DNA from 3 places in the Nocardia sp. NPDC058519 genome. Region 2 is predicted to be linked to each of the others. Evidence: riboswitches for the same ligand, from Rfam matches in the RefSeq annotation. Region 2 holds a riboswitch; each other region holds the start of a gene.
What was found. A riboswitch is a leader RNA that binds a small molecule or an ion and turns the genes downstream of it on or off. The one in region 2 is predicted to bind cobalamin.
Positions count from the first base shown of each region.

Region 1 (10,447 bases), on a different contig from region 2:
GGTTGACGTCGGCAGGGCGGCTATCGTGAAAGCCATGGCGACGACGACCAGGATCGGCACGCAGATCAACGCGCCTCGTTCGACCGTCTACCGTCTGCTGCTCGACGGCGACGCGGTGGCTGCCTGGATGATGCCCGACGGGATATCTGTCGATGTGCATCGGTTCGAGCCGGTGGAGGGCGGATCGTTCTCGATCACCCTCACCCATGACGAGCCCGTCGACGTGGGCGAGACAGGGCAGCACGATGCGGGAACGGTGCGCCAGCAGCACGACGCCTACTTCGGGACGTTCCGCTCGCTGACCTCGGATGAGCAAGTGGTCGAGGTGCTGGAATTCGTCACGGAGAAGCCGGACATGACCGGGGCGCAGACCGTCACCTTCACCCTGACGGACGCCGGCGGCGGCACCTACCTCGAAGTACTGCACGAGGGGGTTCCGGCAGGGCTCGGTCCCGCCGAGAACGAAGTCGGCTGGCAGATGGCGCTGACGAAACTGGTGGCGCTCGCTGAGCGGGGCACGACGGACTGAGCCCCGCTCCGTTGCGACGGTTCACCGACAGCGCGGTCCGCGCACAGCCGGGCCCGGGGTTACCGTACGGCGTCGTCCGCGCGGGGTGTGATGCCAGAGGCGGGGACGAGGTTCCACGTTTCGAGCTGCTTGCGGATCTGTTCGGCCGCATCGATATTGAGTGGTCCGCTCGTCCACAGCGCGTACGGCAAGTTGAAGAACCGGCTGTCGCGGACCGCGCGCAGACCGTTGATACCGGGCTTGGAGCGCAGCAGTTCGACCTTCTGCTCGTAGCTCTGGCCGGGGTAGTCGACGAACATGATCGCGTCCGGGTCGGCGGCCGCGAGCCGCTCCCAGGAGACCTTGGTCCAGGTGTCGTCGACATCGTCGAGGATGTTGCGGGCGCCCGCGGCTTCTAGGATCGCTTGCGGCGCACCGTATTTCCCGCTGGAGTAGATAGTGTCGGTGCCGCTGTCGAACAGGAACACCGTCGGGGTTCGCGCCGGTTTCGGGGCCGCGGTCAGGGCGGCGAGCCGGTGGTCGAGATCGGCGGTGACCTCCCGCGCGCGGTCGGGGTGGCCCGTGATCGTGCCGAGGTCGGTCAGATCGGTGCGCAACGCGGTCCATGGTTCGACGGTGCCGCGTGCGGCGGCGCCGTCGAGTTGGCGACAGCTCTCGGTGAGGACGTAGGCGGCGATGCCGTCTTTCCGCAGTGACGCGGGGGTGAGGTTGCTCGCCTCGTCGTAGCCGTAGCTCCAGCCGGCGACCATGACATCCGGGCGCTGGGCGAGCACGGTCTCGCGCGAGGGGTACTCGGGGGCAACGGATTTCAGGCCGTCTACGACGTCGGCGCCGTAATGGGCGCGCAGGGTGCCTGCATCGCGCTGGATGCTCGAGACCGCGACGACCTGGTCCTGCGCACCGAGCGCGAGCACCATCGAGATGAGATTTCCGTCGTTGACGAACAGTCGCTGCGCGGGGGCGGGGAACTGGGATTCCTTGCCGCAGTTGCGGATCGGGATCGTCGTCGCGGACTCTGTGGTGGTGCCGGTGCAGGCCGTCAGAACGGCGGCAAGGGCAGTGGTGGCCAGGATCCGGCCGTGGTTCTTCATCGTCGCGCCTCTCGCGGGGTGATCAACAGGTGGTTTTCGCCGGTCAGCGGGTGCTGGACGCGCGTCGCGTCGACACCGAACACCTCGGCGACGACATCGGGTGTCAGCGCCTGGGCCGGTGGTGCCGGTGCTCGGGCAGAACCGTTGTGCAGCACGATGATTCGATCGCAGTAGCGATCGGCCAGTGACAGGTCGTGCAGGGCGGCGACGACGGTTCGGTTCAGGCTCCGCATCAGGGTGAGCAGTTCGAGCTGATGGGTGACGTCGAGATGGTTGGTCGGTTCGTCGAGCAGCAGTACCGGGGTGTTCTGCAGCAGCGCACGTGCCAGCAGAACCCGCTGCCGTTCGCCGCCGGACAGCTGGTGCACCTGCCTGCCCGCGAAACCGGCGAGATCGACCGCGGCCAGCGCCTGTGCCACCTGCTGCTGTTCGCGCGGGGCGCCGAGTCCCCACGGCGGCAGATAGGGCGTCAGCCCGAGGGCGACCACCTCGCCGGCCAGCATGTCGGCGGGCGGGGTCTCGTCCTGCGCCACCAACGCCACCGTCGCGGCCCGTTGTCGCGGCCGCATCGTGTGCAGGGTCTGCCCATCCACGAGCACTCGACCCTGCCTGGGTTTGTCGACTCCCGCCAGCACCCGCAGCAACGTCGATTTACCGCTGCCGTTGGGCCCGACGATCCCGACGATTTCCCCGGGCTCGATCGAAAAGTCCGCGCCGACCACGACATTCCGTCGCCCGATAGCGCAGGTGAGCGTGACCGCTCGCACTTCGCCTGAGCTCGCTGAAATATTGCCCGGGCAGGCCTCCTCGCTGGATGGGCGTTCGACCTGGGTGGAGTCGCTCATGACGTGCCGAACTGGTAGCGGCGTCTGCCCATCAGCAGAAGGAAAGTCGGAGCGCCGATGAGGCCGGTGAGTACGCCGACCGGGATCTCGGTGGGGCGCACCAATATTCGGGTGGCGGCGTCGGCGACCACCAGGAACAGCGCACCGCCGAGCGCGCAGGTGGGGAGCAGGTTGCGGTGGCGGGGGCCGACGATCATCCGGGCGGCGTGCGGGACGACCAGGCCGACGAAGCCGATGCCGCCCGACACCGCGACCAGGACACCGACGAGCACCGCCAGCAGCACGAACAGGCCGATGCGCAGCCGTCGCACCGGGACGCCGACCGACGACGCGGTGTCCGCGCCGAGCGTGAGCGCGTCCAGCCAGCCCGCGCTCGCCATGAGGATCGCGCCGCAGGCCAGCACCACGGTCAGCGGCAGGGCGATGGTCGTCCAATCGGCACCGGCGAGACTGCCGAGCAGCCAGAACAGCACCGACTCCGCCGCCGCGGGATCGGTGCTGCGAAAAACGAGGAAACTGCTGAACCCGGCGAACGCCGAACCGAGCACGGTGCCGGTGAGCACCAGCCGCAGCGGCGTGAGACCGCCCTGGGCGAACGCGATCAGGAACACCAGGGTCGCGGCGCCGAACGCACCGAGCAGCGCACCGCCGGACAGCGCCCAGATGCCCGCACCGGCGAACAACCCGGAGGTGATGACCGCGGCCGCGCCTACACCGGCCCCGGAGGAGACGCCGAGCAGGAATGGGTCGGCCAGTGGGTTGCGCACCAGCGTCTGCATCGCCGCACCGGCCAGTGCCAATCCGGCGCCCACCACCGCGGCCAGCAGTGTGCGTGGCACCCGGAGCTGCCAGACGATGGTGTCGATACCGAGATCGGTGGGTGTCGCGCCGGTGAGCCGGGCGATGAGGGTGTCGAGCACCGCGGACACGGGCACGATCTCCGCACCGAATCCGGTGGCACCGATCATGGCCGCCAGCAACAGCGCCCCGATCAGGGGCAGCGCGAGCGAGATCCGGGCACGGATCATCGCGAATTCTCCACAGGCAAGGCGCGGCCCTTTCAGAGGGTGTCCCGGCGAGGGAGGTCTGACTTTCGCCGCGAGGCGATCACAGTGGCGCGACCGTTCCGGAGTGACACCGGATTCCCGCACCCGCCGGGAATAACGCCCAGACTCTAACGCGGCACTCCGTGCCAACCAGGAGCCGGGCCCTTCAAATCATGGAAAGGCTAATGGTGTTCGGGGGGTGGTCGTGATTGCTTGAATCCGTCTATGTACCGACCGAACACCTTTCGACCCGGCCTGCGTGGCCGCGCCACCGCCGCACTTCTCGCGATGGCAACCGTTGCGACGCTCGGCCTGACCGGCTGCGCACAGGGCAACGACGCACCGGTCGGCACCCCCGACGCGCCGCTGCCGACCGAGGTTCCGCCCGGGACCACGCTCGTCGTCGCCGATCAGCAGGAACGGCTGCAATCGGCGCTGCGGCTGTCCGGCGAGCTGGACAAGCTGCCGTTCAAGATCGAGTTCGCGAACTTCGTCGGTGGTCCGGCCATCCTCGAGGCCTTCCGGGCGGGCGCGGCCGATGTCGGTCAGGTCGGCGATGTGCCGCCGATCCACGCGCTGGCCGCGGGGCAGGACGTGCCGATCATCGGCTCCTATCAGACCAATCCGAAGGCGATGAAACTCGCGGTCGCACCGGGCCGTTCGATCTCGAAGCTCACCGATCTGAAGGGCAAGAAGATCGCCTACGCCGAGGGCACCGCCCAGCAGGCGTCGGTGCTCAAGGCACTCACCAAGGCGGGACTGAAGCCCACCGATGTGGAGCTGGTCCGGCTGCAGCTGGCCGAATTCCCGGACGCGGTGCGCACCGGTCAGGTCGATGTCGCGCCGCTGATCGAACCCAATGTGACCAGGTTCCTGCGCACCCAGGGCACCTCGCTGATCCCGGATTCGGAGACCACGGGCATCTACAGCGGTCTCGCCTATGTGTACGCGCGTCGCGCGGTGGTCCAGGATCCGGCGAAAGCCGCCGCGACCCGCGCCCTGGTCGGCGCGTTCGTGCGGGCCTGGCAGTGGACCAACACCCATCGCGAGGAATGGGCGACCCGCTACTACGTCGAGGGCCAGAAGGTCAGCGCCGACGATGCCGAGCGGATCGTCGAATCGCTGGGCACCTTCACGTTCCCGCACCTGGACCAGCAGCTGATCGCCCGGCAGCAGACCACCATCGACGCGATCGACGCCGTGGGTGAACTGCCCAAGAAGATCAAGGCCGTCGACGGCTTCGACCTGCGCTTCGATGCCGCGGTCACCGAGGCCGTCACCGCCAGCGGGGCGGCGTTCGCGCCGGCGGCGGGCTGATGGCCACCCTCGACGTCGGCGTGCTGCGCCGGATCAGGGCGAGCACGGCACCGGTCGAGGCGCTCGCACCGCGTGGCCGGGGCAGGCGCAGGCTGGGACCCGGCAAGCCCATCCCGTTCGGCTTCGCCCTCGGACCCGCCCTGCTCATCGGCACCTGGGTGGTCGGCTCCGCGATCGGCGCCATCGACCCGGAGACACTGCCCGCGCCGTGGACGGTCGCCCGGACCGCGGGCGAGCTGATCGCCGACGGCCGGTTGCAGTCCAATCTGCTGACCTCGTTGCAGCGGGCCGTGATCGGCCTGGTCCTCGGTGTGGCGATCGGCGTGGTGCTCGCGCTGGTCTCGGGCCTCAGTCGGCTCGGTGAGGCGGTGGTCGACGGTCCCGTGCAGATCAAGCGGGCGATCCCGACGCTGGCGCTGATCCCGTTGTTCATCGTCTGGTTCGGGATCGGCGAGCAGATGAAGCTGATCGTGATCACCACCAGCGTGCTCATCCCGATCTACATCAATACCCATGCCTACCTGCGCAGCGTCGACGCGCGCTATGTGGAACTGGCCGAGACGGTCGGGCTGTCGCGGTGGGGTTTCCTGCGCCGGATCGCGCTGCCGGGATCGCTACCGGGCTTCTTCCTCGGGTTGCGGCTGGCGGTGACGATTTCCTGGCTGGCGCTGGTGGTGGTCGAACAGGTCAACGCGACCAGCGGCATCGGCTACCTGATGACGCAGGCGCGCACCTACGGCCAGATCGACGTGATCGTCGTGGGTCTGGTGATCTACGGACTGCTCGGACTGTTCGGCGACCTCGCCGTGCGGGCTACGGAACGAAAGGTGCTGGCATGGCGACAGACACTGGGCGACTGAGCTCCGACGAGCGGGTCGTCGTACGCACCCGCGCTCTCACCCGCGGCTTCGGCACGCGAATCGTGTTGAACGGCATCGATATCGAGATCCGGCGCGGCGAGTTCGTCGCGCTGCTCGGGCGCAGCGGTTCGGGCAAGAGCACGCTGCTGCGGGCGCTGGCCGAACTCGATTCCGAGGTACCGGGTTCCGGTGAGCTCACGGTGCCGACGCAGCGCGCGGTGGTGTTCCAGGATTCGCGGCTGCTGCCGTGGGCGCGGGTGCTCGACAATGTGGTGCTCGGGTTGACCGGTCGCGACGCGGACCAGCGGGGACGATCGGCATTGGCCGAGGTCGGGTTGGCCGGGCGCGAGAAGGCGTGGCCGCGTGAGCTTTCCGGCGGCGAGCAGCAGCGGGTGGCATTGGCCAGATCGCTGGTGCGTGAGCCGGAACTGCTCCTGGCCGACGAACCGTTCGGCGCGCTCGACGCGCTGACCAGGATTCGGATGCACGCCCTGCTGCAGGCGCTGTGCGAGCGGCACCGGCCCGCCGTGCTGCTGGTGACCCACGATGTGGACGAGGCCGTGCTGCTCGCCGATCGGGTGCTGGTTCTCGACGAGGGCCGGATCACGATCGATCAGCGCATCGAGACCCCGCGCCCGCGCAGGCACGCGCACCCGGAGTTCGTCCGGCTGCGGGAAGCGCTGCTGACCGGGCTCGGCGTCGACACAACAGAATCAGAGAAAGTGAAACAGGCCTCATGAGTGCACCGCGTCAACTGAGTCTCAACGCGTTCATCTACCCGTCCGGACACCACGAGGCCGCCTGGCGGCACCCCGACAGCAGGCCCGACCGCATCTACGACGTCTCCTACTACCAGGAGATCGGGCGCACCGCGGAGGCGGCGAAGCTCGACGCGGTGTTCTTCGCCGACGGTCCCGCCCTGCGCACCGACGTGCGTCACAATGCCGCGCCCGGCCTCGAGCCGATCACCCTGCTCACCGCGATCGCCGCGGCGACAACACATCTCGGTCTGATCGCGACCGCGTCGACCACCTATTACGAGCCCTACAACCTGGCGCGGCTGTTCTCCTCGCTCGACCACATCTCCGGCGGACGAGCGGGCTGGAACATCGTCACCACCGGAACCGACCTCGCCGCGGCCAACTTCGGGCTGGAGCGGCACCCGGATCACGCCGAACGCTATGCCCGCGCACGGGAATTCGTCGACGCGCTGGTCGGGCTGTGGGACAGCTGGGAAGACGATGCGATCGTGCTCGACCGCGCCGCCGGGGTTTACGCCAATCCGGACAAGATCCATCCGATCGACTTCGTCGGCGAACATCTCAGTGTGCGTGGCCCGTTCAACTCGGCGCGGACACCGCAGGGACGTCCGGTACTGGTGCAGGCGGGGGCATCGAACGAGGGTCGAGCTTTCGCCGGCAAGTACGCGGAGGCGATCTTCACCGCCCACCAACGACTTTCGGACGCGCAGTCCTTCTATGCCGATATCAAGTCCAAGGCCACCGAGTTCGGCCGGACCGCCGACGAGGTGAAGATCCTGCCGGGGATCAGCCCGTTCATCGCCGACACCGAGGCCGCCGCACTGCGTTTGGAGCGCGAGTTCAACGAGCTGACCGTGCCCGAATACGGGATCAAGCAGCTGGAATCGATCACCGGCACCTCGCTGCGCACCCTCGCGCTCGACGAGCCGGTTCCCGTGGAGGTGTTCGCGGGGGCGGGCGATGTCACCGACAACGCGCGCAGCAGATTGCAGGTGGTGGCGGGGATCGTCGAGCGGGAACGGCCGACCCTGCGTGGGCTGCTGCACCGGCTGGCGGGTGCGCGCGGACACCGGGTGTTCGCGGGTACGCCCGAACAAGTGGCCGACACCATCGAGGAGTGGTTCACCCAGGGTGCGGCGGACGGCTTCAACGTGATGCCGCCGTACTACCCAGGTGGGCTCGAGGTGTTCGCCGAAACGGTGGTGCCGATCCTGCAGGAGCGCGGGCTGTTCCGCACCGAATACACCGGGACCACATTGCGCGACCACTTCGGGCTCGCGCGCCCGGAGAGCCGGTTCGCCCGCACCGCCGCCCTAGCCGGATGACGGTGGGCTGTAACAGTCAGCACAGCACTCGCCGTCCGGTGACTCAGCTGCGGTCCATGGCGCTGGCGGTGTTCGTTCCTTCCGCCGTCTACGGAATCGGTTCGGGCGCAGCGGCTCCCATGTTGCCGCTGCACGCGCTCGAACTCGGCGCGTCGGTCGGAACCGCGGGTGTGGTGGTCGCCATGATGGGCTTCGGGCTCATTCTCGGCGATCTGCCCGCGGGGTGGCTGGTGGCGCGCACCGGCGAGCGCAAGGCGATCGCGCTCGGCTCGTTGACGTGCGCACTCGGCCTGCTCGTGGCCATCCTCGCGCCGAATATCGCCGTTTTCGCGGTCGGGCTACTGATCAATGGCGCCTCGGGTGCGGTGTGGGGCCTGGCCAGACAGACCTACATCGTGGCCGTGGTGCCGAGTGTCGATCGGGGACGGGCCTTTTCGGCGCTGGCCGGGTGGATGCGGTTCGGGTTCTTCGCCGGACCTTTCCTCGGCGCGGGTGCGGTGCACTGGCTCGGCCCGGTCGGCGGGCTGTGGATCCAGCTCGTCGCCATGCTCGTCGCGGGTGCGCTGGTGTTCGCCATGCCGGAGACCGATGGATCGCCGACGGTGGTCAGCGACAACACCATTCGCGCGGTGGTGGTCGAACATCGCAAACTGCTCAGCACGCTCGGACTCGGCGCCCTGCTCATGGGAGCGGCACGGGCGGCACGGCAATCGCTGCTGCCGTTGTGGGCGGTGCACATCGGTGCCGACGCGGCGACCACCAGCATCGTGTTCGGTATCGCGGGCGCCGTCGATGTGCTGATGTCGTATCCGGCCGGAATCTGGCTGGATCGGTACGGCCGCAGGGCGATCGGCGTTCCCGCGATGATCGCCTTCGCCGCGGGGTACGCCGCGTTGCCGTTCGCGGGGTCGGTGGTCGGGCTGACCGCGGTCGCCGTGCTGCTCGGCTTCGCCAACGGGTTGAGCAACGGTGTGATCATGACCGTCGGCGCCGATGTGGCCCCGCCCGGTCAGCGCGCGGAATTCCTCGGCGCGTGGCGGCTCACCCACGACATCGGGATGTTCGCGGGCCCGATCGCGGTCGGCGCGATCAGCGCGGTGACGGTGCTCGGTGCGGCGGCGGGCGCGCTCGCGGTGGCGGGCCTTGGCGGCGCGGCCGCGATGTATCGCTGGTTCCCCGGGCTCCCGGTGGCACCGGTCACGGTGCCCGAACCGCAGGCCGCGGATCTTCGCGAGCCCCGGGAGTCGGTGGACAGCAACTGACCGGGCCTACGACCAGGCGGGGTCGCGTCCGGTGAGGCCGAGGATGCGGTCAAGGAGCGGAGCGGTGGCCGCGACGGGCACTTCGGGGCCGTAGATGCCCATCTGGCGTCCCTGTTCGGCGGTGGCGGCCGTCTCGTCGTAGGTCTCGCGCAGCAGGTCGTCGTCCCAGTGTGGCGTGGTGCCGAGGGCGCGGGCGAGGTCCCAGCCGTGGACGATCAGTTCGCCGACCACCATCCCGCCGACCAGCGGTGCGGGGAGTTCCGTCGGTCCGCCCATGTGGGTGAGTCCCTGCCACGCGGCGGGGTCACGCCAGGCGGTGGTGAGCGCGTCGAGGTGCGCGTCGAGGGCGGCGGCCCAATCGCCCGCGGTGAGGTCGACATCGGATTCGGCGGTCGCCGGGGGTGCGATCGCTTCCTTGTGCGCGGCGCCGACCAGCGACGGACCCCAGAAGAGCAGGTGGTTGAGCAGGGCTCGGATATCGAACTCGGCGCAGGGAGTCGGATCGGACAGTCGAGCGGGGTCGACCGTGCGGATGAGCTTCGACAGCGGTGTCGCGGCGTGAGCTACGCGTTCGGTTTCGGACATGTACCGAGGTAACCACCGCGACGCGGCACTGTCTTGAACAAACGCGACATAGACTCGCCGGGTGGAACGCGACCCGCGCGAACTGGGCGGTGCCTGGCAGGTGTCGCAACGCCACAGGTTCATCGCACCATCGGCTGACCTGGCGCGATACGTCGATCGGTATTGGGTCGTCACCTGGGATTACGAGCGGCCGTATCGGCAGTTGGTCGTGCCGCTGCCGAACGTGCACCTGACTTTCCGCGACGGTCACGCCGAAGTGCACGGTCCTTCGTCCTCGCACGTCTACCGCGAGCTCACCGGCTCGGGTTCGGTGTTCGGTGTCGCCTTCCGGCCCGGGATGTTCCGTCCGTTCCTGGACGGTCCGGTGGCACGGCTGCGGGATCGGATGGTCGATGCGGCAACAGTTTTCGGCCCGGAATTGCCTGATCCGGTGGATGTCGTATCGGTCGAGGGCTATCTTCGCGTGCACCTGCCCGTGGCAGACCCGGAGGCCGAGCGCGCAGGGCAGATGGTCGTCATGATCGCCGACGACCCGGGTATCACCACCGTCGACGCGCTCGCGACGCGCTGCGGGATGAGTGTCCGTCGAGTGCAGCGGTTGTTCGCCGAGTACGTCGGCATCGGGCCGAAGTGGGTGATCCGCCGCTACCGCCTGCACGAGATCACCGAGCGGCTCGCCGACGGCGTCGACATCGACTGGGCGGCACTCGCCGCCGACCTCGGTTACGCGGACCAGGCGCACCTCAGCCGCGACTTCCGCAAGATCTTCGGCGAACCACCGACCAGTTACGCGCAGCGGTACGGGTCGTTCGAGAAGTAACCGGCG
Region 1 covers NZ_JBHXNK010000037.1:4,552-14,998, forward strand. Annotated here, with positions in the region: gene ACFWPK_RS29735 (SRPBCC domain-containing protein) at 35-529, shown strand; gene ACFWPK_RS29740 (ABC transporter substrate-binding protein) at 589-1,620, opposite strand; gene ACFWPK_RS29745 (ABC transporter ATP-binding protein) at 1,617-2,465, opposite strand; gene ACFWPK_RS29750 (FecCD family ABC transporter permease) at 2,462-3,493, opposite strand; adenosylcobalamin (AdoCbl) riboswitch at 3,499-3,638, opposite strand; gene ACFWPK_RS29755 (ABC transporter substrate-binding protein) at 3,737-4,828, shown strand; gene ACFWPK_RS29760 (ABC transporter permease) at 4,828-5,688, shown strand; gene ACFWPK_RS29765 (ABC transporter ATP-binding protein) at 5,664-6,428, shown strand; gene ACFWPK_RS29770 (LLM class flavin-dependent oxidoreductase) at 6,425-7,774, shown strand; gene ACFWPK_RS29775 (MFS transporter) at 7,771-9,036, shown strand; gene ACFWPK_RS29780 (TIGR03086 family metal-binding protein) at 9,043-9,621, opposite strand; gene ACFWPK_RS29785 (DUF6597 domain-containing transcriptional factor) at 9,683-10,441, shown strand.
Region 1: linked by a shared signal. The riboswitch ahead of ACFWPK_RS29750 (FecCD family ABC transporter permease) and the one ahead of metE (5-methyltetrahydropteroyltriglutamate--homocysteine S-methyltransferase) in region 2 are both predicted to bind cobalamin.

Region 2 (10,447 bases):
GCCATGTCCTTGATCGCGAGAACATGCGCGCCCGCGTCGACGATCTGTTCGGCCAGCTTCAGGTAGTAGTCGAGGGTGTAGAGCGACTCGTTCGGGTCGAGCAGGTCACCGGTGTAGGACAGGGCGACTTCGGCTATGGCAGTACCGGTTTCGCGGACCGCGTCGATCGCCGGACGCATCTGGTCGACATTGTTGAGGGCGTCGAAGATACGGAAGATATCGATACCGGTCGTGGCGGCTTCGGAAACGAAAGCGCGGGTGACCTGTTCGGGGTAGGGCGTGTAGCCGACGGTGTTGCGGCCGCGCAGCAGCATCTGCAGGCAGATGTTCGGCACGGCTTCACGCAAGGCCGCCAAGCGTTCCCACGGGTCCTCGTGCAGGAACCGCAGTGCCACATCGTAAGTCGCGCCGCCCCATGCCTCGATCGAGAGCAGCTCCGGGGTCAGCCGCGCGACGTGGCCCGCCACGCCGAGCAGACCGTTGGTGCGCACGCGGGTGGCCAGCAGCGACTGGTGCGCGTCACGGAAGGTGGTGTCGGTGACGCCGAGCGCCTTCTGTTCGCGCAGGGCCCGCGCGAAACCCTCCGGCCCGAGGGTGAGCAGTCGCTGGCGCGAACCGTCCGGCGGCGGCAGCGTCAGGTCGACGGCGGGCAGCTTGTCGTAGGGGTACACCGTGGTCGGGCGGTCGCCGTTGGGCTTGTTGACGGTGACGTCGGCCAGATAGGTCAGGATCTTGGTGCCACGGTCGGCCGAGCCGCGCGAGGTGAGCAGCTCGGGACGCTCGTCGATGAACGAGGTGGTCACCCGGCCCGCCTGGAAATCGGGATCGTCGAGCACCGAGAGCAGGAACGGGATGTTGGTCGTCACGCCACGAATACGGAATTCGGCCAGCGCGCGCTGGGCGCGCGCGGCGGCGGCGGGTAGATCGCGACCACGGCAGGTGAGCTTGACCAGCATCGAGTCGAAGTAGGCGCCGATCTCCGCGCCCAGGTTCGCGCCGCCGTCGAGACGGATGCCCGCGCCGCCCGGCGTGCGGTAGGCGGTGATGCGGCCGGTGTCGGGGCGGAACCCGTTGGCCGGGTCCTCGGTGGTGATGCGGCACTGCAGCGCGGCGCCACGGATCTGCACCGTCTCCTGACTCAGGCCCAGGTCCGCGAGGCTCTCACCGGCAGCGATCCGTAGCTGCGACTGCACCAGGTCGACATCGGTGATCTCCTCGGTGACCGTGTGCTCCACCTGGATACGCGGGTTCATCTCGATGAACACGTGGTTGCCGCGCTCGTCGAGCAGGAACTCCACAGTGCCCGCGTTGATGTAGCCGATCTGGCGGGCGAACGCCACCGCGTCGGCGCAGATCCGCTCGCGCAGTTCAGGAGACAGATTCGGGGCGGGCGCGAGCTCGATCACCTTCTGATGACGACGCTGCAGCGAACAATCCCGCTCGAACAAATGCATCATATTGCCGTGCTGATCAGCCAGGATCTGCACCTCGATGTGGCGCGGGTTCACCACCGCCTGCTCGAGGAACACCGTCGGATCACCGAACGCCGACTCCGCCTCACGCGACGCCGCCTCGATCGACTCACGCAACTGCTCGGGCGTAGCGACCCGGCGCATGCCACGACCACCACCACCGGCGACAGCCTTGACGAAGATCGGATATTCGAGTTCGGCCGAGGCGGTGAGCAATTCGTCGATATCGGCCGAGGGCTCGCTGGACTTCAGCGTCGGCAGCCCGGCCGCCTTGGCCGCGGCGATCGCCGTGGCCTTGTTGCCCGCCATCTCGAGGATCTTGGCGGTGGGTCCGATGAAGGTGATGCCCGCGGCGGCACAGGCCGCGGCGAGGTCGGGGTTCTCCGACAGGAATCCGTAGCCGGGGTAGATCGCGTCGGCGCCGGCGGCCACCGCGGCGTCGATGATCGCCTCGATCGACAGATACGCCCGAACCGGGTGACCCTCTTCACCGATCTGATATGACTCGGCCGCCTTCAGGCGATGGACGGAATTGCGATCCTCGTACGGGAACACCGCGACCGTTCCGATGCCGAGTTCGTAGGCCGCGCGGAAGGCACGGATAGCGATCTCACCACGATTTGCGACCAAGACTTTCGAGAACATTGGCCTACGGTACCCGGCCGCGAGCCGGGGCCGGACACGCAAGGTGGCTTCGCAGCATTCTTCACACCGCACACCCGCCTACCTGCGAAGTTGCGTTCATCAGGCCGTCACATCTCACCGCGAGGAGCGGTCAGCGGTGCGCGTGGACAATGTGGGCGCAACCGCAGGTCACGGCACTGTTCGCCACCGGGCGGTGCCCCGGGCCCCCGTTGAGGGCCTATGCTGGGGGCGCAGCTGGTTCGCCTGCGCGGTGGAAGAGTCGGAGCCCCGACCTCCCGCGTAGGCGTCGAAACCCGGGTGCGGATCATGTTCCGCACCGGGTGAGAGGGAACCCGGTGAGAATCCGGGACTGTCCCGCAGCGGTGAGCAGGAACGACCGCCGTCATCAGCACTGGGCATCATGCCTGGGAAGCGACGGCCAGTAGGTCGGTCGATCACACGACCGGTGCCCGCGAGTCCGAAGACCTGCCGACTGTGCCGGATACGCCGTATCCGGCGGCCACCGCCTCGTGGATCGGGCGCGCGGACCACCGATGCCGACCCGTCGTACCGTTCGCGACATGGTCCGGCCGGGTGGCGTGTGCCCGCGAAAAGGCGACGGCTCTCCCTGCACGACACTGGAGAATCTCCGTGACTGTTTCACACACACCGTTCACCGCAACGGTTCTCGGCCTTCCGCGAGTGGGCCCGAACCGGGAACTCAAGCGCGCCACCGAGTCCTACTGGGCCGGCCGTGCCGATGCCGCGCACCTGCACGCGGTCGGCCGTCAGCTTCGTCGCGCCCAGCTCACCGAACTGGCCGCGGCGGGACTGGATTCGGTGCCGGTGGGCACCTTCTCCTACTACGACCAGATGCTCGATGCCGCTGAACTGCTCGGCGCACTGCCGCCGCGGGTGGCCGGGATCGCCGACCCGCTCGACCGCTATTTCGCGGCCGCGCGTGGCACCGACACGGTCGCTCCGCTGGAGATGACCAAGTGGTTCGACACCAACTACCACTACCTGGTGCCCGAAATCGACGCGGCCACCACCTTTTCGCTGCATCCCGGCAAGCTGCTGACCGAACTCGACGAGGCGATCGAACTCGGTGTCCCCGCACGTCCGGTGGTGATCGGTCCGATCACCTTCCTGAAGCTGGCCAAGGCCGCCGACGGCGCCGCGCTGGAGCGGCTGCCCGAACTGCTGCCGCTGTACCTCGACCTGCTGGCCCAGCTGGCGGATGCGGGCGCGCAATGGGTGCAGATCGATGAACCGGTGCTGGTCACCGACCTGACCGAGGCGGAGATCGCCCTGGTCGGCCAGACCTACAGCGCGCTGTCTGCCGCGCAGAACCGGCCCGCGATCCTGGTCGCCACCTACTTCGGGCACCCCGACGCCGCTCTGGCGGCGCTGGCCGAGACCGCGATCGAGGGTGTCGCGCTCGATTTCACCGCGGGCTCCGATATCTCGGCGGTCGCGGCGCTGCCCGCCCTTGCTCGCAAACTGCTGGTGGCGGGCGTGGTCGACGGCCGCAATATCTGGCGCGCCGACCTCGACGCTGCCCTCGGCACCCTGGGCACCCTGCTCGGCAGCGCCGACGCGGTGGCGGTGTCGAGTTCGTGCTCGCTGCTGCACGTGCCGTATTCGCTGACCCCCGAGACCGGCCTGGACGAGCGGCTGCGCTCGTGGCTGGCCTTCGGCACCGAGAAGGTCGCCGAGGTACGAATCCTTGCCACCGCCCTCACCGCGGGTGTCGACACCGTCGCCGGCGAACTGGCCGCGGCCCGCGCCGCCGCCGAATCCCGCCGGACCGACCCGCGCCTGCACAACGACCAGGTCCGGAGCCGATTGGCCGCGCTCGACGAGAACGACCTGACCCGCTCCCCCGCCGACGAGCGTCGCGCCCTGCAGCGCGATCACCTCGACCTGCCGGTGCTGCCGACCACCACCATCGGCTCCTACCCGCAGACCTCGACCATCCGGCTGGCCCGCGCCGCGCTGCGCAAGGGCGAGATCGACCAGGCCGAGTACGTGCGGCGGATGCGGGCCGAGATCGCCGACGTGATCACCCTGCAGGAAAAGCTCGGGCTCGACGTGCTGGTGCACGGCGAACCCGAACGCAACGACATGGTGCAGTACTTCGCCGAACTGCTCGACGGTTTCGCCGTCACCGAGGCGGGCTGGGTGCAGTCCTACGGCACTCGCTGCGTGCGCCCGCCGATCCTGTTCGGCGACGTCACTCGCCCCGAGGCGATGACGCTGTCCTGGATCGGGTACGCCCAGTCGTTGACCACCAAGCCGGTCAAGGGCATGCTCACCGGCCCGGTGACCATCCTGGCGTGGTCGTTCGTCCGCGACGACCAGCCGCTGGGTGACTCGGCCCGCCAGGTCGCGCTCGCCATCCGGGACGAGACCGTCGACCTGGAAGCCCAGGGCGCGCGGATCATCCAGGTCGACGAACCCGCCCTGCGCGAGCTGCTGCCGCTGCGTGCCGCCGAACAGCCCGCGTACCTGCAGTGGTCAGTGGATTCGTTCCGCCTGGCCACCGCGGGCGTCGCCGACACCACCCAGGTGCACACCCACCTGTGCTACTCGGAGTTCGGCGAGGTCATCTCGGCGATCGCGGGGCTGGACGCCGATGTCACCTCGATCGAGGCGGCGCGCTCGCACATGGAGGTCCTCGACGATCTGAACGCGGCCGGTTTCGCGCTCGGCGTCGGGCCTGGCGTCTACGACATCCACTCGCCGCGGGTGCCGTCGGTCGAGGAGATCACCGTCTCCCTGTCCGCCGCGCTGAAAGCGGTTCCGGCCGAACGACTCTGGGTGAACCCGGACTGCGGTCTGAAGACGCGCGGACCGGTGGAGGTCGAGGCGTCGCTGCGGAATCTGGTGACGGCCGCCGCGGCACTGCGCTGACCTAGCGGATCCGAGCATGAAGACCACTGCCCCGGACGGAGATTCCGTCCGGGGCAGTGTGGTCGGCCCGGCCTGCTCCTTCGCATGTTACGCACGGGTAGCCACGGGTAAAATCCCTTGCAGGACTGGACTTCTCCCGAGTCATTCGCCACTTTCAGCAAACATTGCGAACAGGTCGCGTTAAGATCTGCGGCGTGCGGAAGATGTACGCGGGGGCCAGGCTACGAAGGCTGCGCGAAGAACGGCGGATGACCCAGGCAGCGCTCGCGAAATCGCTGGACCTCTCACCCAGCTATCTCAATCAGCTCGAACGTGATCAGCGTCCACTGACCATTCCCGTGCTGCTGAAACTCAACTCGACCTTCGACCTCGACGTGCAGTTCTTCGCCGCCGACTCCGATGCGCGGCTGGTCTCGGACCTGCACGAGGTGCTGGTGGAGGCCGCGGGCGGCGGCGATACCGCACCGATCACCGAGGTCGAGGAACTGGCCACCAGGCTGCCCGAGGTGGCGCGCATCGTGATCGCGATGCACCGGCGGCTGCGCGCGGCGACCGACCAGCTCGACCTGCTGTCCTCGCGCGTCGACACGCCCGCCGGCGCCCCGGGCACACCCATGCCGTACGAGGATGTGCGCGACTTCTTCTACGACCATCGCAACCACATCTCGACCCTCGACCACGCCGCCGAGCAGCTGTTCGAGGAATCCGGTCTGAGCATCGGCTCGCTGGATCGTCAGCTGGCCAGGATCGCCGAGGAACGCGCGGGCGTCACGGTGCTGGTGCGCGGCGACGGCGCCGACCCGGCCATCCCGAAACGGCACTACGACCCCGACACGCGAACCCTCACCCTGGCCAGGCGGCTGCGTCCCGGGCAGCGCGCCTTCCAGATCGCGACCACTCTCGGCCTGCTGCTCTACGGCCGCGAGATCGACAACGTGCTCGCCGAGTCCCGGGCGCTCACCGGCGAATCCCGCACGCTGGCCAGAGTCGGGCTGGCCAACTACTTCGCCGGTGCGCTGATCCTGCCCTACGGGCGGTTCCTGCGCTCGGCCGAGGAACTGCGCTACGACGCCGACCTGCTCGCGCTGCGTTTCGAGGTCGGTTTCGAGACGGTCTGCCACCGGCTCAGCACCCTGCAGCGGCAGGGTCAGCGCGGTGTGCCGTTCTTCCTGGTACGCACCGACCGGGCGGGCAATATCTCGAAACGGCAGTCCGCCACCGCGTTCCACTTCTCCCGAGTGGGCGGCAGTTGCCCGCTGTGGGTCACCCACGAGGCGTTCGCGCATCCCGGCCGCATTCTCACCCAGATCTCGGAGATGCCCGACGGGCGACGGTACCTGTGGATCGCTCGCACCACGCCCGCGGCCGCGCAGGGGTTCGGGACGGCGTCGAAGAACTTCGTCATCGGGCTCGGCTGCGATATCGAATACGCCGACCGGCTGGTGTACTCGCAGGGGCTGCAGCTGGACGATCCGCAGGTGGCGGTGCCGATCGGGGCCGGGTGCAAGGTGTGCGAGCGGCCCGGGTGCCCACAGCGCGCGTTCCCGCAGATCGGGCGCCCCCTGGCCGTGACCGAACACACCAGCACCGACCTGCCGTACCCGCGCCTACCGCGCTGACGGGTCGCGTGGCCGGTCAGGACTTGGCGAGGTATTCGATGCGTTCGCCGTCGACAGCGGCGTGCATCATGCCCGCCAGGCCCGGGTGGTTCACCAGACCCGGGTCCTCGGCGACGACCTGCCTGGCGAGTTCCTGTGCGGCGGTGATCACCTCGAGGTCGTCGAGCAGCGAGAGCAGACGCAGCGACCGCGCGGTACCGGACTGCGCCGAGCCGAGGACATCACCTTCGCGACGCTGCCGCAGGTCGAGCACCGACAGTTCGAAGCCGTCGGTGGTCGCCGCCACCGCTTCGAGCCGCGCCATCGCCGTCCCGCCGGGCGCGGCATCGGTGACCAGCAGGCACAGGCCGGGATGCTTGCCGCGGCCGATGCGCCCGCGCAACTGGTGCAGCTGACTCACGCCGAATCGATCGGCGTCGACGATCACCATCACGGTCGCGTTCGGCACGTCGACACCGACCTCGACGACGGTGGTGCAGACCAGGACGTCGATCGCGCCGTCGTTGAATTGGCGCATCACGTGGTCTTTTTCGTCGGACGGCAGCCTGCCGTGCAGCAGGCCCACGCGCACACCGGCGAGCGGACCGGCGCTCAGCGTCTCGTACATCTCGACGGCGGCCGCGGTGGTCGGGCCTTCCTTCTCCGCCTTCTTACCCTTCGCCGGTGGCGCGTCGGGATCCTCGCCGATGCGCGAGCACACCACATAGGCCTGCCTGCCCTGGCCGACCTCCTCGACGATGCGTTCCCAGGCGCGATCCACCCAGCCCGGATGCAGTTTGCGCGGCACGACTTTCGAGACGATCGGCGAGCGGCCCTTGGGCAGCTGGGTGAGCGTGGAGGTCTCGAGGTCGCCGAGGGTGGTCATCGCGATGGTGCGCGGGATCGGCGTCGCGGTCATCACCAGCAGGTGCGGGCTGATGCCGTCTTTCGCCTTGGCGCGCAACGCATCTCGCTGCTCGACACCGAAGCGGTGCTGTTCGTCGACCACCACGAGGCCGAGGTCGTAGAACTCGACCGCGTCCTGGATGAGCGCGTGGGTGCCGATGACGATGCCCGCCTCACCGGTCATCGCGTCCAGCAGCGCCGACTTCTTCGCCGCCGTCGACATCGATCCGGTGAGCAGGACGACCTTGGTCGACTTCTCGGCGGCACCGAGTTCGCCCGCGTTGCCGAGGTCACCCAGCATGGCGCGCAGCGACCGATAGTGCTGCGCGGCCAGGACTTCGGTCGGTGCGAGCAGCGCGCACTGACGGCCCGAGTCCACTACTTGCAGCATGGCGTTCAGCGCCACGATCGTTTTGCCCGAGCCCACCTCGCCCTGCAGCAGCCGGTGCATCGGACGGGTGCGCGACAGGTCTTGCGAGATCTCCTCGAGTACCTGCTGCTGACCTTCGGTGAGCTCGAAGGGCAACCGTTCGTCGAAGGTGGCGGCGATACCGTCGGCCGATGGCGGACAGGCCGGGGCGGTGCGGCCCTCCACCTCGTGGCGGCGTTCGGCCAGCACGAGTTGCAGTGCGAGGGCCTCGTCGAAACGAAGTCTGTCCCTGGCCTTTTCGATATCCAGCTTGTGCTCGGGCAGGTGGATCAGGCGCAGCGCTTCCGAGAGCGGGAGGAATTTCCGTTCCTCGCGCAGGTCGGCGGGCAGCGGGTCCTCGATGTGGTCGAGCTGGTCGAGCACCTGGCGGATGCAGGCCAGCAGATCCCAGCTCTGAACCTTGGCGGTCGCCGGATACACGGGAACGAATTCGCGCTCGAAGAACGAGGCATCCACTCCCCCGGCACCTTTCGCACTCTGTGCGAGGCCGCGCAGCGCGCCGCTGCCACGCACGGACGTGAGTTCCTCCACGCCCGCTTCCGGCTTGTCGGGCAAGATGAGGTAGTCGGGGTGCGAGAGGTTCCAGCGATCGGGCCGCCACCAGTGCACGGTGCCCGACATCATCGCTCGCACACCTTCTTTCACCAGATAGCGCACCTTGTCACCGTTGAAGAAGGTGGCCTCGAGCGGACGCTTGGCGCCGGTGTCGAGCTGCACTTTCAGCAGCGAGCCGCGACGGTTCTTCATCGGGCGCAGTTCGGTTTTCGTGATGCGGCCGATGACGGTGATGTGCGCGCCCTCCTCGGGTTCCTCCTCGGTGAGGGGCTGACCCTGGGTCGCGTAGCGCACCGGATAGTGGCGCAACAGATCCTCGACCGTGGACATGTCGAACGACTCGGTCAGCCGGTCGGCCGCCTTGACGCCCAGCACGTGGTCGAGCCGGTCACTCAACGTCGCCATCTACTCGACCCCTATCTGCACCAGATCCGCTTGCTGTCCACCGGAATACACGACCACCTCGACGCCGGGGAAACCGGCCGTCACATGGTCGGCGAGCACCTGCGCCAGTTCGGGCCCCGCATCGGCGCCCATCAGTAGTGTCACCAATTCCCCACCGAGACCGAGCATTCGGTCCAGCAGGATGCGTCCCGCGCCGACCACATCGGGGTCGATCATTACCACATCGTGGCCGACGAGTCCGAGTCCGTCACCGGGAGAACACATTCCGACCATGGTCAAGGCTCGCACCCGCGCCGCCCGCAGGGCACCCCACCGAGTGGTCGCCGCCGCCTCCGACATCGCGAACGCGTCATCCACCGCGATCCGCCCCCGATCGTGCACCGCCAGCGCCGCGAGGCCCTGCACCATCGACGCACTCGGCAGCAACAACACATCACGCGACCCGTCACGCGCGGCCACACCGACCGCGACGAGTTCCTGCGCGGGCAATGCCCCGTTGGGCAAGACCAGCACCTCCCGATTCGGCATCCCGCGGATCGCCCGCAGCAGGGCGCTCGTATCGAGTTGCCGATCCCCACGCAACACCACCGCGCCGGCGTCCTCGAACAGACGCGCGGCAGCGGCACCGCCCACCACCGCGAGGACGCCGCGGTCAGCGAGGTCGTCACCGGTGTGGACCTCGCGGTCGACGAGACCCGGTGGCCGATCGTGGCTCGCGTGTGGCTCGCGCGCTCCGGAATCGCCGCGCGCGCCATCCAAGGAGTACGCGTGGTGGGTGGCGTCGTGCCCGTGGTTGCCGCTGTGGGGCGCGGTCACCGCGAAACTCTCGATCCGGATGCCCGTCACAGTGCCCACCGCGAGCCCCGCCTCGATGGCCGCGCCCGCATCACGACAGTGCACATGGGCGGACCAGGTGGTGTCACCGTCACCGACCACCACCACCGAGTCACCCAGCACCGCGAGCCGATCCCGCAACCCACCCGCGGCCGCCTCGTCGGTGCCGGAGATCACGTACATGACCTCGAAATGCGGATCGGCCGCCTGCTCGCGATGATCGCGGTCGTCGAGGAAGTCAGGAGTCCGGCACGGTTCTTCGGCCGCGCGCCCGCTGCTTTCGGGCTTGTCGTCGTCGTTGGTGCTGCCGGGTCGCCGATGTGGTCCGTGGTCGGCGCGTTCGCCCCGCGTGTACCTGACTCGTTCCGGCGTCTCACCGCAGACTTCCGCCACGAGGCAATCGAGCAGCACCAGCAGTCCGCGCGCCCCCGCATCGACGACTCCGGCGGCGCGCAGCACGCTCAGTTGGGTCGGGGTCTCGGTCAGCGCACGCGCGGCACCCTCGGCGGCGGACCGGGAGACCGCAGCCAGCGAGGGTTCCGCTGACTCGGCGGCAGCGGCGGCTGCGCGGTCGAGAACTGTCAGGATCGTGCCCTCGACCGGGGCGCTCAGTCCTGTTCGCACGAGCACCGCCGACCGCCGCAACGCCACCTGCAGTCGCGCGCCGGTCAACGGACCTGCGACAACAGCCTCCGCGACGCCGCGCA
Region 2 covers NZ_JBHXNK010000001.1:197,235-207,681, forward strand. Annotated here, with positions in the region: gene ACFWPK_RS00945 (pyruvate carboxylase) at 1-2,117, opposite strand, end outside; cobalamin riboswitch at 2,408-2,605, shown strand; gene metE (5-methyltetrahydropteroyltriglutamate--homocysteine S-methyltransferase) at 2,748-5,012, shown strand; gene ACFWPK_RS00955 (short-chain fatty acyl-CoA regulator family protein) at 5,207-6,631, shown strand; gene recG (ATP-dependent DNA helicase RecG) at 6,648-8,906, opposite strand; gene ACFWPK_RS00965 (DAK2 domain-containing protein) at 8,907-10,447, opposite strand, start outside.

Region 3 (10,447 bases), on a different contig from region 2:
TCGGCGATGGTGGAGGTGGCGAACTCCATCATCGCTTCCTTGCTGGGGAAATAGTGCTGCACCTGGCCCGTGGAGACCCCTGCCTCGGTGGCGACATGGCGCAGACTGATCGACTCGAGGCCGTCGCGGGCGAGTAGACGCATCACCGCATCGCTGATCGTCGCGCGTCGAGAACTGTGATCCACCCGCTTCGGCATCAGCCCATCTTTTCACAATGCACTTGTATTGCTGTGCGTCACCTCTTTACAATGCGAGTGTATTGAAAAGGAGGGTCCCATGCGCCCGATCACCCAGCTCGCACGGTCTTTCGTTCGTCTCGAAGTCGACATATGGGTGAGCCTGGCGCGGGTAGCCGCCCGCCGCCCCGACACCGGCTGCGGCACGCCGATTCGGTACGCGGGTGCGGTGTCGGCGGTCATCTGGGCGTTCATCGTGGTCAGTGCCGTGGAGATCCCGGCGGTTCACCTGCTGATTCCGTGGCCCGCGGCGCGGATTGTCGCGCTGGCGCTAGGGGTCTGGGGATTGTTGTGGATGGTGGGGATGCTGGCCGCGCACCACATGTATCCACACGTGCTCACCGGCGACCTGCTACGCGTGCGCTACCTGCGCCGCGTCGCCCTCGACATCGCGCTCGCCGACATCCGGGCCGTCCGCCACGATCTGCGGGCCTACGACGGCGCGAAATCGTTGCAGCTCACCGGAACAGGCGACGAGACACTCGCCGTGATCATCGGCAGCTCGACGAACATCCGCGTCATCCTGACCGAACCCCAGACCTTCCACACTCCACAGGGCGACTTCACGGTGAGCACCGTCGCGTTCTGGGCCGACGACCCGCAGGCCGCGGTCGCGAAGATCCGCGCGGCGATGCTGGATCGAGCAGTCTGAAGGTTCACGCCTGGTCGGGCAGCGGTGCGTCGACGCGACGGACGACTTCGATCCTGTCGATGATGTCGCGGTTGAATTCGCCGAGGTCTGCCACGGGATCCGGTATTCGAGGATCGCGCGGCCACCAGCTTGCCGCACGCGCTGCTACTCGGCCCCATCGGCCGTGGGTCGAGTCGGCTAAGGTGATCGAGAAAACCGCGGTGGGAGCCAGGAAGTCGGTGTGAATCCGACACGGTCCCGCCACTGTGACCGGGGCGCGGGCCCCAACGACGACCACGGCCGAAGGGCTGGAAGGTCGGGGCCCGCGCCGATCCGGGAGTCAGGAGACTGACCTGCCGCGGACACCACCAGGGGCGCGGACCCCGAGGCGGTCATTCATCCGCGTCGTCCGGTACCGGCGAGCGGTCTGCGACTCGTGTGCCCACGAGGCACCCGCGGCGAATGCTGTTCTCGTGTCCGGTCTCCGCCGCGAGAGGAACGACCATGCCGGACACGAGATCCACCGGTGTTGTAATCACCCGCCGACGTTGGCTGACGGGCATGCTCGCCGCCGCCGCGCTGCCCGCGGTCGCGGCCTGCGGACGGGGGGATGCGGCGAATGCCGGTGCCGGACCGACGGTGACCGACCTGACAGGCCGGACCGTCGTGCTGCCCGGACCGGTACGGCGCGTCGTCACGATCCCGATGCCCGCAGCCTCGATGATGATCGCGGTGGCAGGCCGCCCCGATGTGCTGGCGGGCATGAACGCCGCATCGGCGAGCGCCATCCGCACCGGATTCCTCGGCGAGGTCTATCCGCAATTGCTGTCGGTCCGCACCGATGTGGCAGGCGCGGAGTTCGCGCCCAATGTGGAGAGCGTCCTGGCCGCCGAGCCCGATGTGGTGATCCAGTGGGGTGATCGCGGGGCCGGCATTCTCGACCCGCTCACCAACGCGGGCCTCACGGTGGTCTCGCTCACCTACGGCACGCAGGACGATCTAGAGGGTGCCGTCACGCTCTACGGCGAACTGCTCGGTGCTCAGGAGCGATCCAAGCGGATCGTCGACGGTATGCGCGCGCGGCGTACCCGGCTGACCGAACGCAGACCGACGGGCACGTCACCTTCGGTGCTGTACATGTTCGGCGATGCGGATGGTTTTCCAGTGGCAGGCGCCGGCTCGTACAACCATTTCGTCACCGAATTGGTCGGTGCCAGGAACCCGGCGGGCGCGATCGCCCAGCAGCGCGCCACCATCGGCATCGAACAACTGCTGGCCTGGGACCCTGACATCATCTTGCTGGGCAACTTCGGCCCGGCGCTGCCCGCCGATCTCTACGGCAACCCGGCGCTGGCTAGCTTGCGCGCGGTCCGGGAGCGCCGCGTCTACAAGGTGCCGCTCGGCGGCTACCGGTGGGACCCGCCGAGCCAGGAATCGCCGCTGATGTGGGAGTGGCTCGCCGGACTGGTGCGCCGCACCGGTGCGCCCGGTCTGCGTTCGGGGGTAGTGCGCGACTACGAATTCCTGTACGGCACCGCACCGAGCGCCGCGCAGCTGGACACCATCTTGCAGGTACGTGCCAACGCTGGATCGTCGGACTATGCGGATTTCGGTCGCTGAACCAGCGCGTTCCGGACTTCCGCGCCGCCGAGCTATGCGGACCCGCCGCCGCGCCGCCGCGATCGGGCTGCCCATCGCGGTGATCGCCATCGCGATCCTCGCCCTCGGCGTCGGCCGGTACTCGGTCGGCACCGGCGATGTGACCCGGATTCTGCTCGGTCAGGTGCTGCCGTTGGACCCGACCTGGTCGCAAGCCCAGGAAGCGGCTGTGCTGCGGGTCCGGCTGCCGCGGGTGGTGCTGTCGATGCTGATCGGTGCGGGTCTGGCGGTCTGCGGGGTGGTACTGCAGGCGGTGTTCGGCAATCCGATCGTGAGTTCGCAGATCATCGGCGTCTCCTCGGGTGCGTCGTTCGGCGGTGCGCTCGCGATCGTGCTCGGGCTCGGTTCGGCGGCACTGGTACTCGGCGCGTTCGGGTTCGGTCTGCTGGCGCTGGTCGCGGTATTCCTGACCAGCCGCACGCGCGGGCCCGCGCCACCGCTGACGATCGTGCTGTCCGGAATCGTGGTCGGCGCGTTCTTCTCCGCGCTGGTCTCCCTGCTGACCTACCTCGCCGACCCCTACGGTGAATTGCAGTCCATCGTGTTCTGGCTGCTCGGCAGTCTCGCCACCGCGACCTACGGCAAGGTGGCGATCGCGGCCGTGCCCGTCCTGCTCGGTGGCGCGTTGATCTATGCCCTGCGATGGCGGATCAATCTGCTCTCCCTCGGCGACAACGACGCGGCCACCCTCGGCGTGCACCCCGCCCGGTTGCGCTGGACGTTGCTGGTCGCGGTGGCCGCCATCGTGGCGGGCGCGGTCGCGGTGAGCGGGGTCATCGGGTGGGTGGGGCTGGTCGTCCCGCATCTGGCGCGGTTGTGGGTCGGCCCTGACCATCGGGTGCTGATCCCGGTGAGTATCGCTCTCGGAGCCGCCTATCTGACGGTGATCGACACGGTCACCCGCAATCTCGGGGCCGCCGAGATACCGCTGGGAGTGCTGACGGCTCTCATCGGCGCGCCGGTCTTCCTGGTCCTGCTACAACGCAGCCGTCGACGGATGTGGTCCGATGACTGAGGGCGCGGACCTGATGCTCGACGGACTCGGATTCACCCACGATCGACAGGGGGAGTGGCTGTTCCGTGCGGTCGACTGTCGCTGCCGGGCTGGCGAGGTCCTCGCGGTCCTCGGACCGAACGGCCGGGGCAAGTCGACGCTGTTGCAGTGTGTCACGGGCCTGACCGCACCCACGGAGGGGCGCGTGCGCGCGGATGGTCCGATCGGGTTCGTCCCGCAGAGCCATCGATCCACGTTCGCCTACTCCGTGTTCGACATGGTGCTGATGGGCCGGGCGCGCCACCTGCGCGTGCTGGCCGTGCCGGGGCGCCGTGATCGCGAGATCGCGCTGGCGGCGCTGGATCGCGTCGGCCTCGCCGAGCTCGCCGACCGTGACTATCCCGGTCTCAGCGGCGGGGAACGCCAGCTCGTGCTCATCGCGCGGATGATCGCCGCGCAGAGCGCGATCTGCGTCCTCGACGAACCCGCGTCCGCCCTCGATCTGCACAATCAGGGGCGGATTCTGCGGTTGCTGCGCGAGCTGGCCGATGAGGGCCGTGCGGTGGTGCTGACCACCCACCATCCCGATCACGCGATGGAGATCGCCGATACCGCGATGCTGATGTTCGGCGGCACCGACGTCAGGACCGGCCCGGTCGCCGAGCTGCTCACCGGCGAGACGGTCAGCGCGCTCTACGACGTGCGGGCGCATTCGCTGATGCTCGACACCGGCCCGGATACCGCGCCGCGCCGGGTGATCGTCACCAGATACGACCGGCCGAACCACACCACCGAAACCGCTGAGAGGGCCTGATCCGTGCCATCCGAACTCGAACTCGCCTGCACTGTCCGACCATGGGCGCAGTTCACCTTGCCGCGAGCGCTGGCCGGGATTCGGGCGGCCGGATACACCGCGGTGGCACTGCCGGTGCACGGGGTGACCGAGGTGATCACCCCGGACACCTCGCCCGCGGCAGCGGCCGAGATCGGCGCGGTGATCGCCGACCACGGGCTCCGGGTGGTGATGCTCGCGCACGCCGCCGATCTTGACCGCGGTGACACGAACGCGCAGGTGACGCTGCGACGACAGCTCGATCATTGTGCGCGCCTCGGCGTCTCGACCCTGGTCGATATGGGGTGCGCCGAACCCGCGCACGCGGATCGCTATCTCCGCATGATGGCCGCCGCCGCGCCGTATGCCGAAGCACACGGCGTGACCATCGCCGTCAAACCGCACGGCGGGCTCACCCGGACCGCCGCCGACACCAGGGCGGTGGTCGAGCGGGTCGGTCATCGAGCGTTCCTGATCTGCTGGGATCCGGGCAATCTGGTGCACTACGGCGGCGAACCACCCGAGCGAGGACTCGCCGAGGCGGCGCCCTACATCCACGCAGTCGGGGTGCGTGACCATCCCGCGCGCCGCTCGCACCGGGCCGTCACCGGCGCCATGCCGCCGCCGATCACACCGGGCGACGGCATCGTCGACTTCGCCGAACTGTTCCGCGTGCTGGCAGCGCACGGTTTCACCGGACCGAGCGCTGTCGAGAGCGTGACCAAGCTGGGCACGCCGGACGAACTCGACACCGAGGCACGGCGGGCCCGCCTCAACGTCATCGACGCGATGGCGGGCCGCACGCCGAGCCGCCCGCAGCCCGAACCCGTTGTGCCAGGACGTGACTCATGCTCGCTCGTGGCCCGCTCGGTTGACGAGGATCCGATCGGCACCGCCCGCTCGTTCGACCGCTTCCTCATGCTCGAGCTGCCATTGCCATGGCCGCCGGGCATGGGCACGCCGGTCTGGGAGACCGACCGGGTGCCCGCGCCGCTGCGCGCTGCCCTGCGGTCCGCGACCCGTTGGGTGCAGGAGCGCGGACTCACCATGAAAACCTTTGCCGCGGCGCCCGACCCGGAGTACTCCGCGCCTGGATTGATGCGCGTCATCCGATTCGACCGGCGCCCCGGTGCGGCGGCAGCCCTGGAACGCATCGAACACCACCTGCCCGTCGACCGGGCGCCCGCACTGATCGCCGCGATGTTCGACGACGATCAGGACCAGCTTGCCGACTTCGCCCGCTACCGCGTCCACGACGAGCACCGCGATCTCGTCGTCTGCACCCATGCCTCGGTGGACTCCTGCTGCGGAACCCGCGGCTACCCCTTCTACGAGCACCTGCGCCGCCACCCGGCCGGCATCGGCAACGTCAGGGTATGGCGAATCAGCAGCTTCGGCGGCCACCGCTTCGCGCCAACCCTGGTCGATTTCCCCGAGGGCCGATACTGGGGAAATCTGGACCAGCACCAGATCTCGTGCCTCGTCGACCGCACCGGCCATCCCGCCGACTTGATGAGCTCCTATCGTGGCTGGTCGGCGCTGCGTGACCCGCACGAGCAGGTGATCGAGCGAGAGCTCCTACGCGAGTACGGCTGGGACTGGATCACACATGAGCTCAGCCTCGAGCCCCGCACCGGCACCCAGTACCGCGCCACCGCACACGATGTTTTGTCGGGCAGTACGCACCGGCATCTCGTCGAGGTACGCTCGCTAGGCACGCGCCCGATCCTCGTGGGCTGCGACCGAACTGCAGGGGAGCGACCGCACTACACCGCCACTCTCATCGCAGCGGGGCGGTAGGCGACCGACGGGGCGAAGCGGCGCGGTTCGCGGACCCCGACATGGCGGGTGGTGTCACCCAGTGGAAACTGACAGGCTCGGCGGTGTCGGAGTATTGACGCCGGGGTGGAGTCGAACCGGATGGGCACCGCCAATTCCTTTGCGGTGTTGACAGATTTGGCCGCCGTGTAGGTGTAGACCCCGAACACCGTGTCGGCGGGTGCTGTGGGGTGCCTTCACCGTGAGGGTGGCCGTGAAACTGCCGTCATCCGCGAGTGGAACCCATTGCTTACGCACGGTCCGATGGAAATCGAGAGGCACTCGGGGAATCTGGTCCAGTGCGCCTTCGCTGAGCACACACTGTGCTACCGCCCAATGAACCGAGCAGGACGACCGTGGTATCGCCCCCGGAGCCGACCTGACCGCGCAGAACGCATAAGGGCATCCTAACTCGTGTGGGAAATCCATCTCGCCGGGGAGTTGTCCGGGTGGGAACCTCCGCATGGACGCCGAGTCGGGCCGGAGGTCGCCGGTCGTCGGACCGAGCGGTCGAACCGTTCACGCGTGGTCGGGCAGCGGTGCGTCGTCAGGGAAGCGGCGGACGACCTCGATCGCGCCGACGATGTTGCGGTTGAATTCGTCGAGATCCTCTGCGGGGATCCAGTATTCGAGGATGTCGCGGCCGCCGGCCTGCTGCACGTCGTAGCGGTCGAGGTGGTCGGATCGGACGTCGAAACGGGTGACGTATCCCGCGCCGGAGGCGGGCACATTCCAATCGCGGGCGATCAGTACCGCGTAGGCCTCGTTGAGGACCGGGTAGAAGATCGGCTGGTCGGGTAGCCGCGGTGGCCAAGTGCGCCAACCGGATTCGGCGAGAAGCGCGAGTTCCTTGGGGCCGGTCGGCCGCCAGAGGGTGGTTGTGCGTGGTGCGGTTGTCATCGTCACTCCTTCGTGAGTAACGCACCGTATCCGAGTAGCCCGGTGGGGGCCAGACGTTATTCGGGTGCCGAGAAGGATTCGAGGCCGGTGACGCGGAGTAGGTCGGTGGCGGTGGCGCTGGGGGTGTGGGGCGTCACGGAGTAGATGATGACGGTTTGGTCGGTGTCGGGGACGTGCATGGCGTCGCAGTCGAGGGTGAGGGCGCCGAGGTCGGGGTGGGCGATCGTTTTGGTGAGGCTGTGCATGACGCTGGAGCGGCCTGCCTGCCAGTGCGCCTCGAATTCGCTGCTGCCGGTGCGTAGTTCGGTGAGCAGGCGGGTGAGACCGGGGTCGTCGGGGTAGGTCGCTTTGACCGCGCGCAGGCAGCCGACGCAGGCGGCGGCATTGCTGTCGGCCTCCTCGGGCGTCATGACGACGCGGCCCATGCCGGCGCCGAGAAAGCGCTGCCACATGATGTTGCGCTGGGTGACGGGGATCGCGGAGAAATCGCCGAACAGGGCCGCCGCCAAGGGAGTCCAGGCGAGGACATCGGATTTGGCCGAGAGGACGAGCACGGGCAGATCGGCCAGCCGATCCAGCAGTCGCAGCACACTGGGCCGGATCATCATCGGAATCCGTCCTGCCTGCGGCGGTTCGGACCCGGCGAGCCGATAGACGAGATCGCGGTCGATATCGGTCAGGCGCAGCGCCCTCGTCAACGCACCGAGGACCTGCTCGGACGGTTTGGGTCCGCGGCCCTGTTCCAGTCGCACGATGTAGTCCACGCTGACACCAGCTGACGTGTTATTAGTGCATACTATCTGACCTGCGGAAATGCTGCAATTCGATTGCTTCGGATTCAGCTGGTCGCGTTCTGATTGTGTCGCAGCGTGGAGAGGCCCCAGTCGGCTCGGCGCTCGGCAGCTCGCCTCTCGGGCGGTCCGGACTAGGTGCGGCGTACCGAGTCCAATGGCGTCGAGCTTGCGTCCGGTCGCTGCGCTGCTCCAACTGTTGGCCATTTAGAGGGACTTTTTACTCTATTTGCCTTCCATTAGCTGTGTTGGGATTGTGGTCCCGTCAATTGCTCCACAGCGCAGGATGTGAGGTGGTCAGATGATCAATACCACAAAAGATTTCGATGTTTGCCAAACAAACGAATATGCAGTGGATAGCCAGTCCGTTCGGATGAGATTGAGGACTCCGAGCCGATATTGCGCGCAGCGCAATATCGGGAGCAAGGGTCTGTATTCCTGCTGCCCAGACGATCCTGGTGCAGAGTGCCCGGTCTCGGGTAGTCGGTCCCAGGCTGTGGCACCTGGCGTTTCCGGCGGGCCGCGCGGCGAATTCCATGTCATCGCCCGTCTCGACGCTGGTGACAGTGTCGCCGATGTATTCAGCAGCGATATCTTCGATGTAGCGAGCGGCATTCGCCAAACGGCCGATTGGCCACGGTCGTTGCCGGTGCGGCAAGGCACCACGGTCGGTCTGGACGAGCTCGATCAGACGCTGTCCGCTGCCGGATATCAGCGTTCCAGCAGCTGGCGCAAGCGGGTCACTACCAGCGGTGTCGTGCGCTACTTCGCCGACGCGACTACTCAATCCTGCGCCCGTGGACAGACTCGATAGCCCCGCGCGAGGGCACCTCGGCCTTGCGCGATTTCTCGGTCACCCTCCCGCCCCTGCTGTGCGCGCGCATGGCACAAGACCAAAGGCAAGAGACCTCATGGATGTGCAGATCTCGGATTCGGCAGGTGCGCAGTGGTTCACTCGTGCCGCAGCAGGCGTCGGGTTCACCCGTCGACCTCGGCACGCGGCCGCTAGCACGGCCATTGGCTATGTGCGTACCGACTTGCCCGGCCCCGGCCAGTCGCAGTGTGAATCGCTGATTCGCACCGCTGCTGCCGATCTTGGCTATGACCTGCTCGGGACCCTGGTGTTCGCGGCGACACCGCTGAACCGTCTGCAGTCCTTGGTCACGGAGTGCGCCGTCGATGCGGTGTTGTGTCCCTCATTCGCCTACCTCGATGGCCAAGTGCCCACCGAACTGCTGACGGTCACCGACGTGATCGTTGTCGACCCGCCCATCACCTACTGCCGCAGGGATCCCCAGCTCCTGGACTGAGCATTTCCAAGGCGATCACGGTGGATGTTCGGAAACGCTCCTCGGGCTTGGTCAAGCCAGAGGGCGCTGGTGAGGATCTTGAGGTTCATTCCTGTTCTCCCTCGTCCCTGTTCTCCCTCGTCGTGTACGCGCTGCGCGGTGGCGTGAGCGGAGATCAACTCGCGCAGGGTCGCGACCGTCGTGGTGTCGCCCGGGGTGAGGGTGTGGGCGCCGATCTGGGCGCGGGTGATCGATCCCGCGTCCAGCAACCGGTCCACGAGTTGGGTCAGCTCCTCGGCGGTGGATGGGTGGTGTTCGTGCCACAAGGTCCACCCCCGATACCCGTCTGCTGTCCGGGGTGGTGGTGGCCCACCAGCGGCGAACCAATCGGCCTGTTTGGTCATCCCGGCGCGGCGCAGGAAACCAAGGTGCCCGTAAGGCCCCTGCTGTTCGGTGCCTTCGTCGACGTCGCCGCGATCCCATCCCATCCCATCGTTCCGGTCCCTTCTCTACTGCTTTCGTTGGCCGATGGCGGCGTAAGCGCTCAGATCCCACGTCGCGCGATGGCGAGGTGCGGTAGCCGACAACCGCCGAATCCCGGCGTTGTTGCCGTTGTCGTCGCGGTGGCGGGTGGGTGTCCACCGGTGCGGGGCGATCAGACCGGGTGCGAGAAGCTGGTACCCGGCGAGCATGGCCGTGATCGCGTCTCGTCCGCGCGGGTGATACGGGATGCCCGCTCGACGTAGGGTTTCGGCGGCGGCGCGGATGTGGTCGGGGTAGAACTCGTCGGTGACGTGGGTGAGCACCAGCCATGTCCCGACCGGGAACTGGGCGGTCAACTCGGCGAGCACAGCGGGGGCGTCGGGAATCGACTCCGCGGTGCCCGACACACAGACCGCCAAAAGTGCCGTCATGTCCATCACCGTGGTGATGTCGTTGAGGATGGCGTCGGTGTCGGTGAGGTCGGTAGCGGTGAAGAACCGGGTAGGCGGTTCGTGCAACAGCGCGCGACCATGAGCAGCCACGACGATGTCGGAGTCGACATACAACGTCCGCGCGGTGCTGTTGTGTTGTTCGGCGATGTCGTGAATGTCGGGGACGTGGGGCAGACCGCACCCGAGTTCGACGAACTGGGACACCCCGTGATGGTCGGACAGGTATTCGATCGCGCGTCGGGTGAAGCGGCGGGATTCGGTGAGCGCGGCCCCGATCGTGCTGCTCGACAGGGCCGCTGCTAGTGCCTTGTCGGTTTCGTAGTGGTCTTTCCCTCCGAGGAACACGCTGTGCAGGCGTGCGG
Region 3 covers NZ_JBHXNK010000010.1:183,254-193,700, forward strand. Annotated here, with positions in the region: gene ACFWPK_RS14705 (TetR/AcrR family transcriptional regulator) at 1-197, opposite strand, end outside; gene ACFWPK_RS14710 (hypothetical protein) at 277-888, shown strand; cobalamin riboswitch at 1,052-1,239, shown strand; gene ACFWPK_RS14715 (ABC transporter substrate-binding protein) at 1,372-2,487, shown strand; gene ACFWPK_RS14720 (FecCD family ABC transporter permease) at 2,468-3,541, shown strand; gene ACFWPK_RS14725 (ABC transporter ATP-binding protein) at 3,534-4,334, shown strand; gene ACFWPK_RS14730 (TIM barrel protein) at 4,338-6,152, shown strand; gene ACFWPK_RS14735 (ADP-ribosylation/crystallin J1) at 6,690-7,070, opposite strand; gene ACFWPK_RS14740 (helix-turn-helix transcriptional regulator) at 7,127-7,834, opposite strand; gene ACFWPK_RS14745 (hypothetical protein) at 8,163-8,675, shown strand; gene ACFWPK_RS14750 (hypothetical protein) at 8,773-9,171, shown strand; gene ACFWPK_RS14755 (hypothetical protein) at 9,138-9,638, opposite strand; gene ACFWPK_RS14760 (SAM-dependent methyltransferase) at 9,660-10,447, opposite strand, start outside.
Region 3: linked by a shared signal. The riboswitch ahead of ACFWPK_RS14715 (ABC transporter substrate-binding protein) and the one ahead of metE (5-methyltetrahydropteroyltriglutamate--homocysteine S-methyltransferase) in region 2 are both predicted to bind cobalamin.